Regions from separate parts of the Pseudoduganella sp. genome, predicted to be linked through region 1. Evidence: predicted binding sites of a transcription regulator. Region 1 holds the regulator's gene; the other holds the start of a gene.

Region 1 (7,887 bases):
GGCCGGCCAGCGCGGCTACTTCTGGAAAGCGCTCTTCCTGCCCGACGGCACGCGGCTCCGGATTGCCAGCCACGCCACCACCCGCTACGCCGCCATTGTGGGAGACGACCTGGTCTACAACGCCATGTGCATGTCTCCCAACCAGTTTGCCCAGCACGCAATCGGCACCGTCCATAATGCCTGGAGCGCGATCTACATCCAGATGCCGGGCGAACGCACATGGACGCAAGCGCAACGGCTGCGCCGCGCCCTGCAAGAGCAGGAACGCCTGGCCAGCCTGCCGCACTTCCGGCCGCGCCAGGAGCCGCCCGCCGCGCCCGCCGCGCCGCCACGAGCGCCGCAGACGGCGTTGCCACCGGCGGCACGCCCGCTGCCGCAAAGCGTCCTGCTGGCCCCACAGTTGCGGCACGACTGCCCCGAGCGGCGCCATGCCTACCGGCGCGCCGAAGACCTGCTGCTCGACTGAGTTTCCATTTTTCCAATCGCAGCGGCGGCGGGCGTGGCAAGATGCGGGCATCGCTACCACCATAGAGGAGAACAGCATGATCAAAGGTTTGCGCACCGCCATCTACCCCACCCCCGACCTGCAGGCTGGCAAGGAGTGGTACAGCAAGGTATTCCAGAAAGAACCCTACTTCGACCAGCCGTTCTACGTGGGTTTTGAGATCGGCGGCTTTGAGCTTGGCCTGCTGCCAGACAGCAAGCCCGGCCTGACCGGCACCCAGGTGTACTGGGGCGTGGACGACATTGAAAAGGAAGTCGAGCGCATCGTCGCTCTGGGAGCAAGCGCTCACTCCAAGATTGAAGACGTGGGCGAAGGCATCCGCGTGGTCGACCTGGCCGACCCGTTCGGCAACATCCTCGGCCTGATCCAGAATCCCCACTTCGACAAGGCCAAGGTCGAGTAAGAACGCGCGGCCGTGGCCAGGCGGCGCGGGGGCGCCTGTGATAACATGCGCCCCTTCCGCCCTCAGAAAGTCATGCCATGCGCAAGCGTAACAACAAAGCCATCCTGATCAAGACGCCCGACCAGGTCGAAAGCGCGCGCGTGGCCGGCCAGCTGGCGGCCGACGTCCTCACCTTCATCGCCCCGCACGTCAAGCCGGGCGTCAGCACCGCCCAGCTGGACAAGCTGTGCAACGACTACATCGTCAACACGCTGAAGGTGATCCCGGCCAATGTCGGCTATGGCGGCTTTACCGGCACCGTCTGCACCTCGGTCAACGAGGTGGTGTGCCACGGCATCCCGACCCCGAAGAAAGTGCTGAAGGACGGCGACATCATCAACATCGACGTGGCCGTGATCAAGGACGAATGGTTTGGCGACACCAGCCGCATGTACTACGTCGGCACCCCGTCCAAGGCGGCGCAGAAGCTGTGCGAGGTGACCTATGACGCCATGTGGGCCGGCATCCGCGCCGTGAAACCGGGCGCGCGCCTGGGCGATGTGGGGCATGCGATCCAGAAGCTGGCCGAGGCGGCCGGCTACAGCGTGGTGCGCGATTACTGCGGGCATGGCATCGGCATGGTGTACCACGAGGATCCGCAGGTGCTGCACTATGGGAAACCGGGGACTGGCATGGTGCTGGAGCCGGGCATGGTGTTCACCATCGAGCCGATGATCAACGCGGGCAAGCATCCGACGCGCGCGCTGCCGGATGGCTGGACGGTCGTTACCGCCGACCGCTCGCTGTCGGCGCAGTGGGAGCATATGGTGGCGGTGACTGAAACCGGCTTTGATGTGCTGACGCTGGCGCCGGGCGAGCAACCCCGGTAAGCCGGGGTCTGACCCAAGGGTCAGACCCTGTCGGCGCAGCGGCCAACGGCTTCGGCACACCAGGGGTCTGACCCTTGGGTCAGACCCCGCCTTACCGGGTTTAGCGCAACGTCAGCTTCAACGCCGGCTTCTCGCCGTAGTCCTCATAGCGCTCATTGATCCCGCCGACGCAGAAGGAAACCTCCTCCAGCAAGTCAGCCGGCATCTTCTTCGCATCGGTGATGACAATCTCCAGCACCTCATTCGGCTTCAGCTTGAAGCGCGTCATATTGTCATCATCGCGCAGGTAGGACAGGCAATCGACCCAGGCATCGATGGTCGCGCTATAGCCGGACGGGAACCCGAGTTCCGCCTGGCACGCCGCATGGAATGCAGCCTCATCGCCGATCACGGCGCCGTTCAGGGTGGCAGTAGCCATTATTTCTTTTCCTTCGGATCGGTGACAAACCCCAGGCGGGTCAGGCCGTGCGACTGCGCCGCCGCCATCACCTGTGCCACCACTTCATAGCGGGTATCCTTGTGCGCCCGCAGCTGCAGCTCCGGCTGCGGCGACAGTCCCGCCGCCTGCGCCAGGCGCTGTTCCAGCCCTCCCGGCGGCAAGGCTTCGTTATTCCAGTAAATCGTCCCGGCCGCATCGATCGCAATCGACACCGCCTCGCCTTCCTGCGGCACGGCCTTGGCCTGCGCCTTCGGCAGTTCCAGCTGCACCGCATTGGTAAACATCGGCGCGCTGATGATAAAGATCACCAGCAGCACCAGCATCACATCCACCATCGGCGTGACATTGATGTCCGCCATGGATTCGCGCTGCCGGTGGTGGTTGAAGGCGCCGAAGGCCATGGCCTCACCCCTTGCTCAGGTAAGCGTGCAGGTCGTGCGCGAACGCATCGAGCTCGGACAGCGTGATGCGGTTGACGCGGTTAAAACCGTTATACGCCAGCACCGCCGGAATCGCCACCACCAGGCCGACGCCGGTCATGATCAGCGCCTCGCCCACCGGGCCGGCCACCTTGTCGATCTGCACCGTGCCGGACGACGACACCGCCGCCAGCGCATGGTAAATGCCCCACACGGTGCCCAGCAGCCCGACAAAGGGCGCGGTGGAGGCGATCGACGCCAGCAGCGTCAGGCCGGTTTCCAGCCGCGTGGTCGAGGCATGAATGGCGTCGCGCAGTACGCGCGTGGCCTGCTCGCTACGCCCCATCTCGGCGGCGATGCTGCCGGTCTTGGCGCGCGCCAGCTGGCCGGCCGCCGCGTGCGCCACGGCCGCGAAAATCCCTTCCTGGTCGCGCGCCGCCATCAGGGCCACGCCATCGGCCACGCTCGGCGCATCCCAGAACGCCTGCACCGCCGGCGCCGCGCGCCGGATGCGCCAGGCGGCCCAGCCCTTCCACAGGATGAAGAACCAGGACGCCAGCGACATCGCCAGCAGCAGGTAAGCCACGCCGTGGCTGATCGCGTCGCCGCGTTCCCAGTAGCTGGCGAAGGTGAAGTGCTCCATCAGCCGTTCAGGCCCAGCACGTCGTACATGTCGTACAGGCCGGTCTTCTTATCGGCCAGGAACTGCGCCGCGCGCAGCGAGCCGTTGGCGTAGTGCTGGCGCGAAGACGACTTGTGGCTGATCTCGATGCGCTCGCCCTCGGTGGCGAACATCACGGTATGGTCGCCGATGATGTCGCCGCCGCGCACGGTGGCAAAGCCGATCTGCGACGGCTCGCGCGGGCCGGTCACGCCTTCGCGCGCGAACACGCCGACCTTCTTCAGGTCGCGCCCCAGCGCGTCGGCGATCACCTCGCCCATTTTCAGCGCGGTGCCGGACGGCGCATCGACCTTGTGGCGGTGGTGCGCCTCGATGATCTCGATGTCGTAGCCGATGTCGAACTGCTTGGCCGCGAACTCCAGCAGCTTCAGGGTCACGTTCACGCCCACGCTCATGTTCGGCGCGAACACGATGGCGGTCTTCTCGGCCGCCTTGGCGATGGCTGCCTTGCCGGCCTCGTCGAACCCGGTGGTGCCGATCACCAGCTTCACGCCATGCTCGGCGCAGTAAGCCAGGTGCTCCAGCGTGCCTTCCGGGCGGGTGAAGTCGATCAGCACGTCGGCGCCGGCCAGGCCGGTGGCCAGGTCGGCCGTCACGGCCACGCCGGCCGGCTGGCCGGTGAAGGCGGCCGCATCCTGGCCCAGGGCCGGCGAGCCGGCGCGGTCCAGGGCGCCGGCCAGGCGCGCGTCGGGCGCCGCCTGCACCGCCTCGATCAGCATATGGCCCATGCGGCCGCTGGCGCCGGCGATGGCGATATTCAATTGCGTCATGCTCTATCCTTTATTGCTTCTGGCCCGATTCCTGGCCACCCGGCAGCGGCGCCTTGCCCGGCGCCGCGTTGTCCTTGGCCGCCTCGGCCTTCTTGAATGCCTTGATCGGGCCGGCGATGCGCGCGATGTATTCCTGCTCGGTCGGCAGGTTGCCGCCTTCGAAGCGCTCGACCTTGTCGTCCTTATCGAAATACACCACCACCGTGCTGGTGGTCAGCTCGCCGTTGCCCTTGGCCAGGCGGAACGGGTAGTCCCAGCGCTGGGCGTGGAAGGGGTCGGCCATCAGCGGGGTGCCGAGCAGGAATTTCACCTGGTCCTTGCCCATGCCGGTTTTGAGCTGGGCCAGCATTTCCTGCGACACGAAGTTGCCCTGCTGGATGTCGGGGCGGTAGGGCGAGAAGAACCACAGGAATTTCTGCACCTGGGTGATGGTGGTGGTCTGGGCGCCCTTGGCCGCCTCGACCGGGGCCACCGGGGCCGGCGCGCTGGCGCAGGCGGCCAGCAAGGCCGCCGCCAGCAGCGGCGTGCTACGTTGCAACAAAGACAGCGGGGTGAGACGCATGGTATGAAACCTCAATTCCGTGAGCAGAAGTGCCTAAAACGCTATATCATAAAGCACTTCCCGCAACTGACGTTAGCAAACATGAGTAACAGCCCTACCGACCTGAAGGCTTCCGGCCTCAAGGCGACCCTGCCACGCCTGAAGATCCTCGATATTTTCCAGAGCAGCCCCGTGCGCCATTTGACGGCGGAAGACGTGTACAAGCTGCTGCTGGCGGAGAATATGGATGTCGGCCTGGCCACCGTGTACCGCGTGCTGACCCAGTTCGAGCAGGCCGGCCTGCTCAACCGCAACCATTTCGAGAGCGGCAAGGCGATTTTCGAGCTGAACGAAGGGTCGCACCACGACCACCTGGTGTGCCTCGACTGCGGCCGCGTGGAAGAATTCGTCGACGAAGAGATTGAAAAGCGCCAGCAGCGCATCGCCGCCGAGCGCGGCTTCAAGATCGCCGAGCACGCGCTGGCGATTTACGGCAGCTGCATCAAAGACCAGTGCCCGCATAAGCATTAAAAAATGGGGAAAAAAAATGGGGACGTACCCCATTTAATTGGCAACTTTTCCCCGCAGGGAAAAAGTTGCCAATTAAATGGGGTACGTCCCCATTTTTTTCCATTTTTTTGTTACTGGTTGCTCAGGGCATTCGACAGCAGGCGCGAGGTAATGTCCACGATCGGGATTACGCGCTCGTATGCCATGCGGGTCGGGCCGATCACGCCCAGGGTGCCGACGATCTTGCCGTTTGCCTCGTAGGGCGCGGTCACCACGCTCATTTCATCCATCGGCACCAGCTGCGATTCGCCGCCGATGAAAATCTGCACGCCGGAGGCCTTGGAGGAGACGTCGAGCAGCTGCATCAAGCCGGTTTTCTGCTCGAACAGGTCGAACATGGCGCGCAGCGAGGACATGTTCGAGGACAGGTCGCTCACCGACAGCAGGTTGCGCTCGCCGGCAATCACCATGTCTTCGGCCGATTCGGCCATCGCCTCGCTGCCGGCCTCCACCGCCGCCTGCATCAGGCGCCCCATGTCGTCGCGCAGCTGGCGCAGCTCGCCTTGCAGGCGGCCGCGCACGTCGTCGAACGACAGGCCGGAGTAGTGCTGGTTGATGAAATTGGCCGACTGCTGCAGCTGGGCCGGCGTGTAATCGACGTCGGTCAGCAGGATGCGGTTCTGCACATCGCCCGAGGGCGCGACGATCACCAGCAGCACGCGCTTTTCGCCCAGGCGCAGGAATTCGATTTGCTGGAACACCGACTCGTGGCGCGGCGCCAGCACCACGCCGGCGAACTGGGTCAGCGAGGACAGCATCTGGGCCGCGTTGGCGATCAGCTTCTGCGGCTGCGGCGAGGCGGCGCGCAGGCCGGCCTGCACCGCGCTTTCGTCGATATGCTGCACCGTGAGCAGGGTGTCGACGAAGATGCGGTAGCCGCGCGGGGTCGGGATGCGGCCGGCCGAGGTGTGCGGGCTGGCGACATAGCCCTGCTCCTCCAGGTCCGCCATCACGTTGCGGATGGTGGCCGGCGACAGCTCCAGGCCGGACAGCTTGGACAGCGCGCGCGAGCCGACCGGCTGGCCGTCGGCGATATAGCGCTCGACCAGGGCTTTGAGCAGGGTTTGGGCACGGGTATCGAGATGCATACGTCTATTCTGCCAACTGTTGTTCCAGCCACGCAAGCAGTTCGTCGAGCGTGGCGCAAATCGCGTCCGGCTGCGGCGCGCCCGGCGGCAGGGCCGCGCCGTGCCGGTTCATCCACACCGCGCGCAGGCCGGCGCCCTGCGCCCCCGCCACATCCAGCGCCAGGTCGTCGCCGACGTAGACCGCGTCGTGCGGCGCCACGCCCAGCGCCTGGCAGGCGGCGCGGAAAATGCCGGGGTCCGGCTTGGCGGCGCCGAAATGGGCGGCCGCCAGCGATACCTCAAAATGGTGGGCCAGGCCGATAACTTCAAGGTCGGCATTGCCATTGCTGATGGTGCCCAGCTGCACATGCTGGCGCAGCTTGAGCAGGCCCGGCAGCACGTCGTCGTACGGCGTGACGGCATTGCGCGCGGCGAAAAAGTGCGCCATGGCGCCGTCGACGTGGCCGGCCGCCTCGCCCGCCGCGGCGAAGGCCGCCTGCAGGCTGGCGCGGCGCAGCTTGCCCAGGTCGATCAGCAGTTCGGGCTGGGCCGCCGCCAGTTCGGCGCGGTGCGCGCGCAGGGCCTCGATCGACCAGGCCGCCGCCACTTTGGGCGCATGCGCGGCGAGCCAGGCGTGCAGGGTCACTTCCGCCTCGGCAATGACGGGCGCGATCGGCCACAGGGTATCGTCCAGGTCAAACAGGATGGCTTTGGGCTTCATGGCGGCCATTGTACCAAGCCCGGTTGCACCCTGTTACAAGGGAAATGCGGGCCGGATCGGCTAAAGACGGGGCAAATGCACTAAAATAGGCGCCGATTTGAACGGCGCCGACGCGCGAAACCGACTGGAGAACGTGGAATGAAGAGTAAGTATCTGCCTGCCGCCGCAGCCCTGCTGTGCGCCGCCGGCCTGGCCGCCTGTGGCGGCAGCGGCAACGGCAGCATGCGCCTGGATGTCCAGGTACTGGGCCTGGACCGCACCGGCCTGGTGCTGCTGAACAATGGCGGCGACGAGCTGGTCGTGACCGGCACCGGCATCGCCAGCTTCAAGACCCTGCTGCCGCCGGATGCGCCCTTCAACGTCTCGATCAAGAAGGCGCCGGACGGCGTGGATTGCAAGATTGCCAACAATACCGGCAAGATCAACTACTACTCTTACCAGCAAACCGTGGTCACCTGCACCGCCGTGCCACAAGTGCTGGGCGGCAAAGCGATCAACCTGAAAGGTGACGGCCTGGTGCTGGCCAATGGCGCGCTGACGGTGGGCGTCCTGGCCAACAAGACCAATCCGGGCGCCGACGTGAACTGGACCTTCCCCACCAAGATTGGCAACGGCGCCCCGTATGGCGTGACCGTGCTGTCGCAGCCGGCCGGCCAGAGCTGCAGCGTCACCAACGGCACTGGCACCATTCCGCTGAACTTAGACGTCGACACTGTGATCGTTACCTGCCAATAAATTAGGATTCCCGATGAAAGCAAAACTTTTTGGCGCCGCCCTGCTGGCGCTTGCCGTGGCCGGCTGTGGTGGCAAGGCCAGCTTCACGATCAGCGGCACCATTTACGGCCTGGCCAATGAAGGCCTGGTGCTGCAAAACAATGGCGGCGATCCGCTCAAGGTCGCG
Region 2 (7,887 bases), on a different contig from region 1:
CGACCTGGACATGATGGCGCCGGAGCGCCCGCTGCAGCTGCAGCTGCCGCCGCACATGCCGGCCCGCGGCGACGCCGACCTGCTGCGCCAGGTGCTGCAGAACCTGGTCAGCAATGCCGTCAAGTACGGCGTGCCGGACGGCTGGATCGCAATCCAGGCGCGGCGCGCGCCCAATGGCTGGCAGATCGACGTGGCCAACCAGTCGGCCGGCATCGCCTTCGAACACCGCGAGCGCCTGTTCGACCGCTTCTACCGCGCCGACGAGGCGCACAACCGGCGCGTGGCCGGCGTCGGCCTGGGCCTGGCGCTGGCACGCGAAATCGCACGCGCCCATGGCGGCGAACTGCGCCTTGCGGAATGCTTGCCAACCCAGGTCAGCTTCAGCCTCGTGTTGCCTGCAGAAATTATCGATAAACAATCTGCAAGTATTTGATTTCATTGGGAAAACGTCGGAAATTTTTACAGCAATATAAAAGTTACTCAAATATCAATTTGTAAGTAAATAATAAGTGCTTGTATTTATTCGGGGCCCTGATTTTTGGCATGGCGCTTGCTTAGTCAGGACTGGCAAACGTTGGCACAGCCAAGAACTCAACCAGAACCTGAATGGAGAACGAGCATGAAGAAACAACTTTGCGGATTGCTGGCAGGCGCCCTGGCCCTGCTAGGCGCAACCCAGGCATCCGCGGCCCCGATCTTTACGGTGGACCCGACCACCATCGCCGGCACGGGCGCGATCTTTAACGCGGACGCCATCAACGGCTTTTCCTCCACCCGTATCCGCCACGACGTGGGCGACCCGGCCAATGTGTACAAGGCCAACGGCTATGCCTTCTTCAACGGCTTCGCGCTGGACAGCGCACCGGTGCCGGGCGGCACCTCGCGCGTGAACGTCGATTACGGCCTGTACGCCGTGTTCAGCCAGCAGTTCACCTGTACCGGTCCGCTGGGCCCGGGCGTGAATTGCACGGTGTCGAACTTCAGCTTCGAAATGTGGGCTGACCCGGGCAACGACAACAGCTACGGCCAGTCGACCGTGGCGCTGGATCCGGTGGTCGGCCTGAACGGCGTGCAGTACAAGCTGGCCAGCTCCAACGTCCTGAACGCCGGCATCGGCGGTCTGGATGCGCTGGGCGGCGCGTTCCAGAACCTGAACTTCGGCTGGACCCTGTACGACGATCCCGTCAACCCGGACGGCTACGACTTCTTCACCGATCCACGTCCGTTCTACAACGCCGCCTTCACCGCGTTCAACAACACGTCGCAAGGCATTATTTGCGATACCGTCGGTTGCGTCGACGCCGAGGTGGTGGCGATCAACTCCGAGACCGGTATCCTGGACTTCAACGGCAACGCCATTCCGGAGCCAGGCAGCATCGCCCTGCTCGGCCTGGGCCTGATGTTGCTGGGCACGCAGCGCCTGCGCCGCCGCTAAGCAGGCCTTTCCGATAGGTCCCCGCCAGCGGCGGGGACCTGTCTATTGGTGCAGCGAAATTCGCTTGCCCACATGAGCCCGCCGTGCCACTATCGTTTTTTAGCGCTGCGCGTTTGACGCACTTCCTGGCTTTCAACATGCTATGTTTGGAAAGGGCCAACGCCTGGCGCTCGTTGGAGGAGTTCGCCATGCAAAGCAGCCAAGACGCCCCATCCACCATCGCGCCGGAGACGGCCGAAGACGCCGCCACGCCGCACACGGTGAGCGAAGGCGATCCCCTGCTCGCGCAATTGCCCGACCAGGTCACGCAGGAGCTGAACTTCGGAATCAGAATGGTCGACACGCCCGACGGGCGCAACCAGGCCAGCATGCTGATCCACCGCATGTACAGCTGGCGCGGCTTCAGCGGCAACCACGCGCTGAAACCGGTGGCCAACCGCGTCACGCTGATGGCCAGCCAGAAAGGCGAAGCGGTTGGCACCCTGAGCGTGGGCCTCGATTGCCCGGAAGGCCTGCTGGCCGACGAACTGTTCAAGCCGGAACTGGACGCGGTGCGCGCGCAAGGCGGCCGCATCTGCGAAATCATCAAGTTCGCCTTCGACATGGCCGGCACCAGCAAGCAGTACCAGGCCGCCCTGTTCCACCTGGCCGTGATCACCGCGCGCGACCTGCACAAATGCACCCATATGTTCATTGAAGTGCAGCCGCGCCACCGCGCCTTCTTCGACAACGCGCTCGGCTTCAAGCAGCTGGGCGAGGCCAAGATGAACCCGCGCGTCAGCGTGCAAGGCATCCTGATGTGCGTGGAGCTGGCGTATATGACCGAGCAGATCCAGCGCTACGGCGGCAAGGGCAATCTGCCCGGCGTGCGCTCGTTCTACCCGCATTTCTTCTCGCCGCGTGAGGAAATTGGAATCGTCAACAGAATGCTCAACCTCCCCAATGGCAAGTCGTGACCAGGCTCCGCCGCAGTTCCAGTACGAGGAAGCGTTCTCGCGCAACCTCGGCTGGGTGACGCCGGACGAACAGCAAGCCCTGCGCGGCAAGCGCATCGCCATCGCCGGCATGGGCGGCGTGGGCGGCGTGCATTTGCTGACCTTGGCGCGCCTGGGGGTCGGCGCCTTCCACGTCGCCGATTTCGATTGCTACGACATTCCCAACCTGAACCGCCAGGCGGCCGCCTTCATGTCCACCATGGGCCTGCCCAAGGTGTCGGTGGCGGCGCGCATGGCGCGCGACATCAATCCCGAAGTCGACATCCGCGAGTTTGGCGACGGCGTCAACGCCGGCAACGTGGCCGACTTCCTGCAAGGCGTCGATGTGTATGTGGACGGCCTGGACTTCTATGCCTTCGAAGCGCGCCAGCTGGTATATGGCCACTGCGCCGCGCGCGGCATTCCGGCCACCATGGCGGCGCCGCTTGGCATGGGCGCCTCCTGCCTGAATTTCCTGCCCGGGAAAATGAGTTTCGAGGACTACTTCCAGTGGGGCGACCTGCCGGAAGTGGAAAAAGCGCTGCGCTTCCTGGTCGGCCTGGCGCCGGCCGGCCTGCACCGCAGCTACCTGGTATGGCCGCAAGGCGTGGACCTGGCGCAGCGCCGCGGCCCCTCGACCAGCATGGGCTGCCAGCTGTGCGCCGGCATCGCCGCCAGCCAGGCCCTGAAAATCCTGCTGCGGCGCGGCGCCGTGCTGGCTGCGCCGTGGGGTTTCCAGTACGATGCCTACCGCGACAAGATGGTCACCACCTGGCGCCCGGGCGGCAACCGCCACCCGCTGCAGCGCCTGGCGCTGGCGTTCGCCCGCCGCCATTTCGTCGGCAACACACCCGACGCCCGTCCCTGAGCCGGACTTGCTTAACCGCCACGATTGCATCGTGCGCAAGATTTGAGCATTCGCAAAAGAAATTCCCTTGAAAAGCCAAAGTGTCGTCCCTATAATTATTGGCACTCGTTAGCCGAGAGTGCTAACAACTGTCAATAAACCGAGTAAAAGGAGTTTTGTATGAACCTTCGCCCTTTGCATGACCGCGTCATCGTCAAACGCCTGGACCAGGAAACCAAGACCGCGTCCGGCCTGATCATCCCTGATGCAGCTGCTGAGAAACCAGACCAGGGTGAAGTGCTGGCAGTTGGCAACGGCAAAGTTGCTGACAACGGCACCGTGCGCGCTCTGGAAGTGAAAGTGGGCGACCGCGTTCTGTTCGGCAAATACGCCGGCCAAGCCGTCAAAGTCGACGGCCAGGAACTGCTGGTAATGCGCGAAGAAGACATCATGGCCGTGGTTCAGAAGTGATCACCGCCTCACCGATACAGAATTCAGGAGAAAACAAACATGGCAGCTAAAGAAGTCATTTTCGGCGATTCCGCCCGTTCCAAGATGGTCGAAGGCGTCAACATCCTCGCCAACGCCGTTAAAGTCACCCTGGGCCCGAAAGGCCGCAACGTTGTGCTGGAGCGCTCCTTCGGCGCCCCAACCGTCACCAAGGACGGTGTGTCGGTCGCCAAAGAGATCGAACTGAAAGACAAGCTGATGAACATGGGCGCGCAGATGGTCAAGGAAGTTGCTTCCAAGACCTCCGACAACGCCGGTGACGGTACCACCACCGCTACCGTGCTGGCCCAGGCGATCGTGCGCGAAGGCATGAAATACGTTGCCGCCGGCATGAACCCAATGGACCTGAAGCGCGGCATCGACAAGGCAGTGGCTGCCACCGTCGAACAGCTGAAGTCCATCTCCAAGCCATGCACCACCTCCAAGGAAATCGCCCAGGTTGGCGCGATCTCCGCCAACTCCGACGCCTCGATCGGCGAGCGCATCGCTGAAGCGATGGAAAAAGTGGGCAAGGAAGGCGTGATCACCGTGGAAGACGGCAAGTCCCTGCACGACGAGCTGGACATCGTGGAAGGCATGCAGTTCGACCGCGGCTACCTGTCCCCATACTTCATCAACAACCAGGAAAAGCAAGTTGCCGTCCTGGAGAACCCATTCGTCCTGCTGTGCGACAAGAAGATCTCCAACATCCGCGACCTGCTGCCAGTACTGGAGCAAGTAGCAAAAGCCGGCCGTCCACTGCTGATCATCGCTGAAGACATCGAAGGCGAAGCCCTGGCGACCCTGGTGGTCAACAACATCCGCGGCATCCTGAAGACCTGCGCAGTGAAGGCTCCTGGCTTCGGCGACCGTCGCAAGGCCATGCTGGAAGACATCGCCATCCTGACCGGCGGCCAGGTGGTAGCGGAAGAAGTCGGCCTGACCCTGGAAAAAGCCACCCTGGCGGAACTGGGCCAAGCCAAGCGCATCGAAGTGGGCAAAGAGAACACCATCGTCATCGACGGCGCCGGCGAAGCTTCCGCCATCGAAGGCCGCGTGGCACAGATCCGCACCCAGATCGAAGCCGCGACCTCCGACTACGACCGTGAGAAGCTGCAAGAGCGCGTGGCCAAGCTGGCCGGCGGTGTTGCCGTGATCAAGGTTGGCGCAGCCACCGAAGTCGAAATGAAAGAGAAGAAGGCACGCGTTGAAGACGCACTGCACGCCACCCGCGCAGCTGTGGAAGAAGGCATTGTGCCAGGCGGCGGCGTTGCCCTGCTGCGCGCCCGCGCTGTCCTGAACGTGAAAGGCGACAACGCCGACCAGGACGCCGGCATCAAGATCGTGCTGCGCGCAATGGAAGAGCCACTGCGCATGATCGTCACCAACGCCGGCGAAGAAGCCTCGGTGGTGGTGAACGCTGTTCTGGCCGGCACCGGCAACTACGGCTACAACGCCTCCAACGGCACCTACGGCGACATGGTTGAAATGGGCGTGCTGGACCCAGCCAAGGTCACCCGTTCCGCACTGCAGAACGCAGCGTCCATCGCTGGCCTGATGCTGACCACCGACTGCATGGTTGCTGAAGTCGTAGAAGACAAGCCAGCCGGCGGCATGGGCGGCATGGGTGGCATGGGCGGCATGGGCGGCATGGACGGCATGATGTAATCCATCCCCTCGCCTTACGGCCAAAAAGCCCACCACCCGGTGGGCTTTTTTTATGTACCATGCACGCATGACAACCGACACCATCACCTGCCCCACGCACGGCGAAAGCCAGTTCGCCTATATCTGCAAGCACCTGCTCGCCAACCCCGTCCAGCAGTGGTACTGCGGCTATCCGGAAGAAGATGCGCAGTGGCGCGACGCCTGGTGCGCCGAATGCGAGCTGGCCTTCGAACGCGAAGGCGAATGGAACGAAAACAACGAGGGCGAAGCGGACATCAAGCTGATTTGCTGCCACTGCTACGAGCACCACATTGGCCAGAGCGTGAAGCGCCTGGAGGGCGCGGCACTGGACGAGTGGACCAGCTTCGTCGACGGCCATTGCGCCACCCTGTCGGAAAAGCAGGCCGCCATGACGGCGCAACTGCGGCTGGACGACTATCCGCGCTGGGACTACTACCAGGACCGCGCACAGCTGGTGTTTTCCGGCGGCCAGTTGCCGGAGCTGGTGGCCGACATCGAATTCGTCGGCACCCTCTCCACCGCCAGCAATACCTGGATGTGGTCGTGGGCCAATTTCAGCCTGCTCGAAGCAGTCCGTTCACGCATCGCAGCGGTGCGCGAGGCTGGCGGGGAGCGCGACTTCCCCCATCTCACCGTTCCCATCTGGGAAGCCGACATGCACGACGGCTGGCACATGACCGCCATCGCCGTCGAGCAGCTGGGCGCCATTGGCGCCTACCGCGTCCCGTCCGGCGATGGCTACATCTTCATGGCCATTCTGTCCGCCCGGCACCGCCCCGGAAGCTGATCCCTCCCGCATTTTTTTCATTGCTGGCGATTTTTTTGGCAATTGCCGTGCTACAATCGCACTGACTTTTAAACAACTAATATTACTTTTTAATAACATGAAGAAGATTATTGCAGCGATGCTGCTGCTGGCCGCTGGGGCCGCACATGCCGGCGTCATCGAGTTGGTCAAGAATGGCAGCTTTGAAAAAAATGGCGTCGCCGCGAACAGCTGGAACATCAAATATGCCCTGGACGGCTGGACCGTCGGCGCCAACGGCGCCGAAGTGCGCAACAACGTCGCCGGCGCCGCGCAGAACGGCAGCAACTACCTGGAACTGGACACCACCGGCAACAGCTGGATCAGCCAGTCCTTCGACACCAGCAAGGGCGCCGAGTACAAGCTGTCCTTCTACTACGCCGCGCGCGAGCAGACTGGCGCCGCGACCAACGGTATCGACGTCTTCTGGAACGGCCAGCTGGTCAAGCAACTGGCGCAGAACAACTACAGCAATGCGACCAACTGGATCAAGTATGACTTGTCCCTGTTCGGCGTGGGCAGCCTGTCCAAGCTGGAGTTCAAGGCCGCGGGCACCAGCGACAGCCTGGGCGGTTCGCTGGACAACGTTTCGCTGACCACCAACGTGCCCGAGCCAGGCACCCTGGCCTCGCTGCTGCTGGGCCTTGGCATGCTCGGCTTCACCCTGCGCCGCCGCCAGCAGTAAGCACCAGGCGCGCCGCGCCGCCGGACTCAACAATCGGGGTCAGGTCTGACAATCGGACAAAATGTCCGATTGTCAGACCTGACCCCGAATTTGTTTCTGATAGTATGGGCGCACTTTCAACAGCAAGGCGGCACCCAGCATGTCCTCCAACCGTAAATCCGCAATCGCCGGCACCCTGGCCGGCCTCCTGCTTGCCGGGCTCGGCGCCTGGCATGTGAACCAGCAGCGCGCGCAGGCTCTGCCTGCGCCGGCGGCATCCGCTCCTGCGGCAACGCTGGCGCAAGCCGCCGTCAGCCGCGAGCAGGCGGTCGCCAGGCTGATGGCGTTGCCGGAACTGAAACGCTGGGCCGATGCGATCGAGCAGCGCAGCGGCGGCACGCGCCACGGCGCCCTGCTGGAGACCGATCCGGCGCCGCGCGCGGTTAACGGCCAGCCTTACTACCAGCTCAGCTTCGTCGAAAACGGCGACGACATGGCGCAGGCGCTGGCCAGCTTCCTGGTCTCGCACGCGAGCGGCGATATCCTGGTGGAAGACGACACCAGCGGCGAGCTGCTCCCGGTCGAGCAGTGGCGCAAGAAGCTGAAGGATTGACGCATGTACACCCTGTACTACGGCCGCGGTGCGGCCAGCCTGGCGATCCACGCTGCGCTGCACGAAATCGGCGTGCCCTACCAGCTGGCCGAGATCGACCTGGACGCCGGCCAGCAGCGCAGCCCGGACTACCTGCGCCTTAATCCGCAAGGCAAGATCCCGACCCTGCTCATCGAGGGCCAGCCGTTCACCGAATCGGCCGCCCTGATGCTGATCCTGGCCGAACGCCACCCGCAATCGCAGCTGGCGCCGGCGGCCGGTACGCTGGCGCGCGCCGCGTGGTACCAGCTGGCGCTGTCGCTGGCGAACGACCTTGGCAATAATTTCCGCCTGTGGTTCTACCCGTCCGACATCGGCAGCAGCGAAGGCGA

The links. Region 1 encodes HrcA, which represses chaperone genes, less so after heat shock. Its sites were predicted from a motif close to TTAGCACTCNNNNNNNNNGAGTGCTAA; they were not measured.
Region 2: groES (co-chaperone GroES) is a predicted target of HrcA. The motif match lies at 3,376-3,402, and genes of this name have one in related genera.

Annotation. Positions count from the first base shown of each region.
Region 1 covers NZ_JAYSCO010000002.1:155,524-163,410, forward strand. Annotated here, with positions in the region: gene ACE3TQ_RS01685 (hypothetical protein) at 1-466, shown strand, start outside; gene ACE3TQ_RS01690 (VOC family protein) at 543-908, shown strand; gene map (type I methionyl aminopeptidase) at 986-1,777, shown strand; gene ACE3TQ_RS01700 (barstar family protein) at 1,878-2,195, opposite strand; gene ACE3TQ_RS01705 (ExbD/TolR family protein) at 2,195-2,617, opposite strand; gene ACE3TQ_RS01710 (MotA/TolQ/ExbB proton channel family protein) at 2,622-3,278, opposite strand; gene dapB (4-hydroxy-tetrahydrodipicolinate reductase) at 3,278-4,087, opposite strand; gene ACE3TQ_RS01720 (outer membrane protein assembly factor BamE) at 4,098-4,649, opposite strand; gene fur (ferric iron uptake transcriptional regulator) at 4,731-5,159, shown strand; gene hrcA (heat-inducible transcriptional repressor HrcA) at 5,270-6,286, opposite strand; gene ACE3TQ_RS01735 (HAD family hydrolase) at 6,291-6,995, opposite strand; gene ACE3TQ_RS01740 (hypothetical protein) at 7,125-7,721, shown strand; gene ACE3TQ_RS01745 (hypothetical protein) at 7,735-7,887, shown strand, end outside.
Region 2 covers NZ_JAYSCO010000027.1:15,390-23,276, forward strand. Annotated here, with positions in the region: gene ACE3TQ_RS14220 (sensor histidine kinase) at 1-433, shown strand, start outside; gene pepA (flocculation-associated PEP-CTERM protein PepA) at 620-1,435, shown strand; gene ACE3TQ_RS14230 (N-acetyltransferase) at 1,624-2,391, shown strand; gene ACE3TQ_RS14235 (ThiF family adenylyltransferase) at 2,378-3,277, shown strand; gene groES (co-chaperone GroES) at 3,437-3,727, shown strand; gene groL (chaperonin GroEL) at 3,767-5,413, shown strand; gene ACE3TQ_RS14250 (DUF6882 domain-containing protein) at 5,481-6,221, shown strand; gene ACE3TQ_RS14255 (PEP-CTERM sorting domain-containing protein) at 6,319-6,924, shown strand; gene ACE3TQ_RS14260 (hypothetical protein) at 7,064-7,516, shown strand; gene ACE3TQ_RS14265 (glutathione S-transferase family protein) at 7,520-7,887, shown strand, end outside.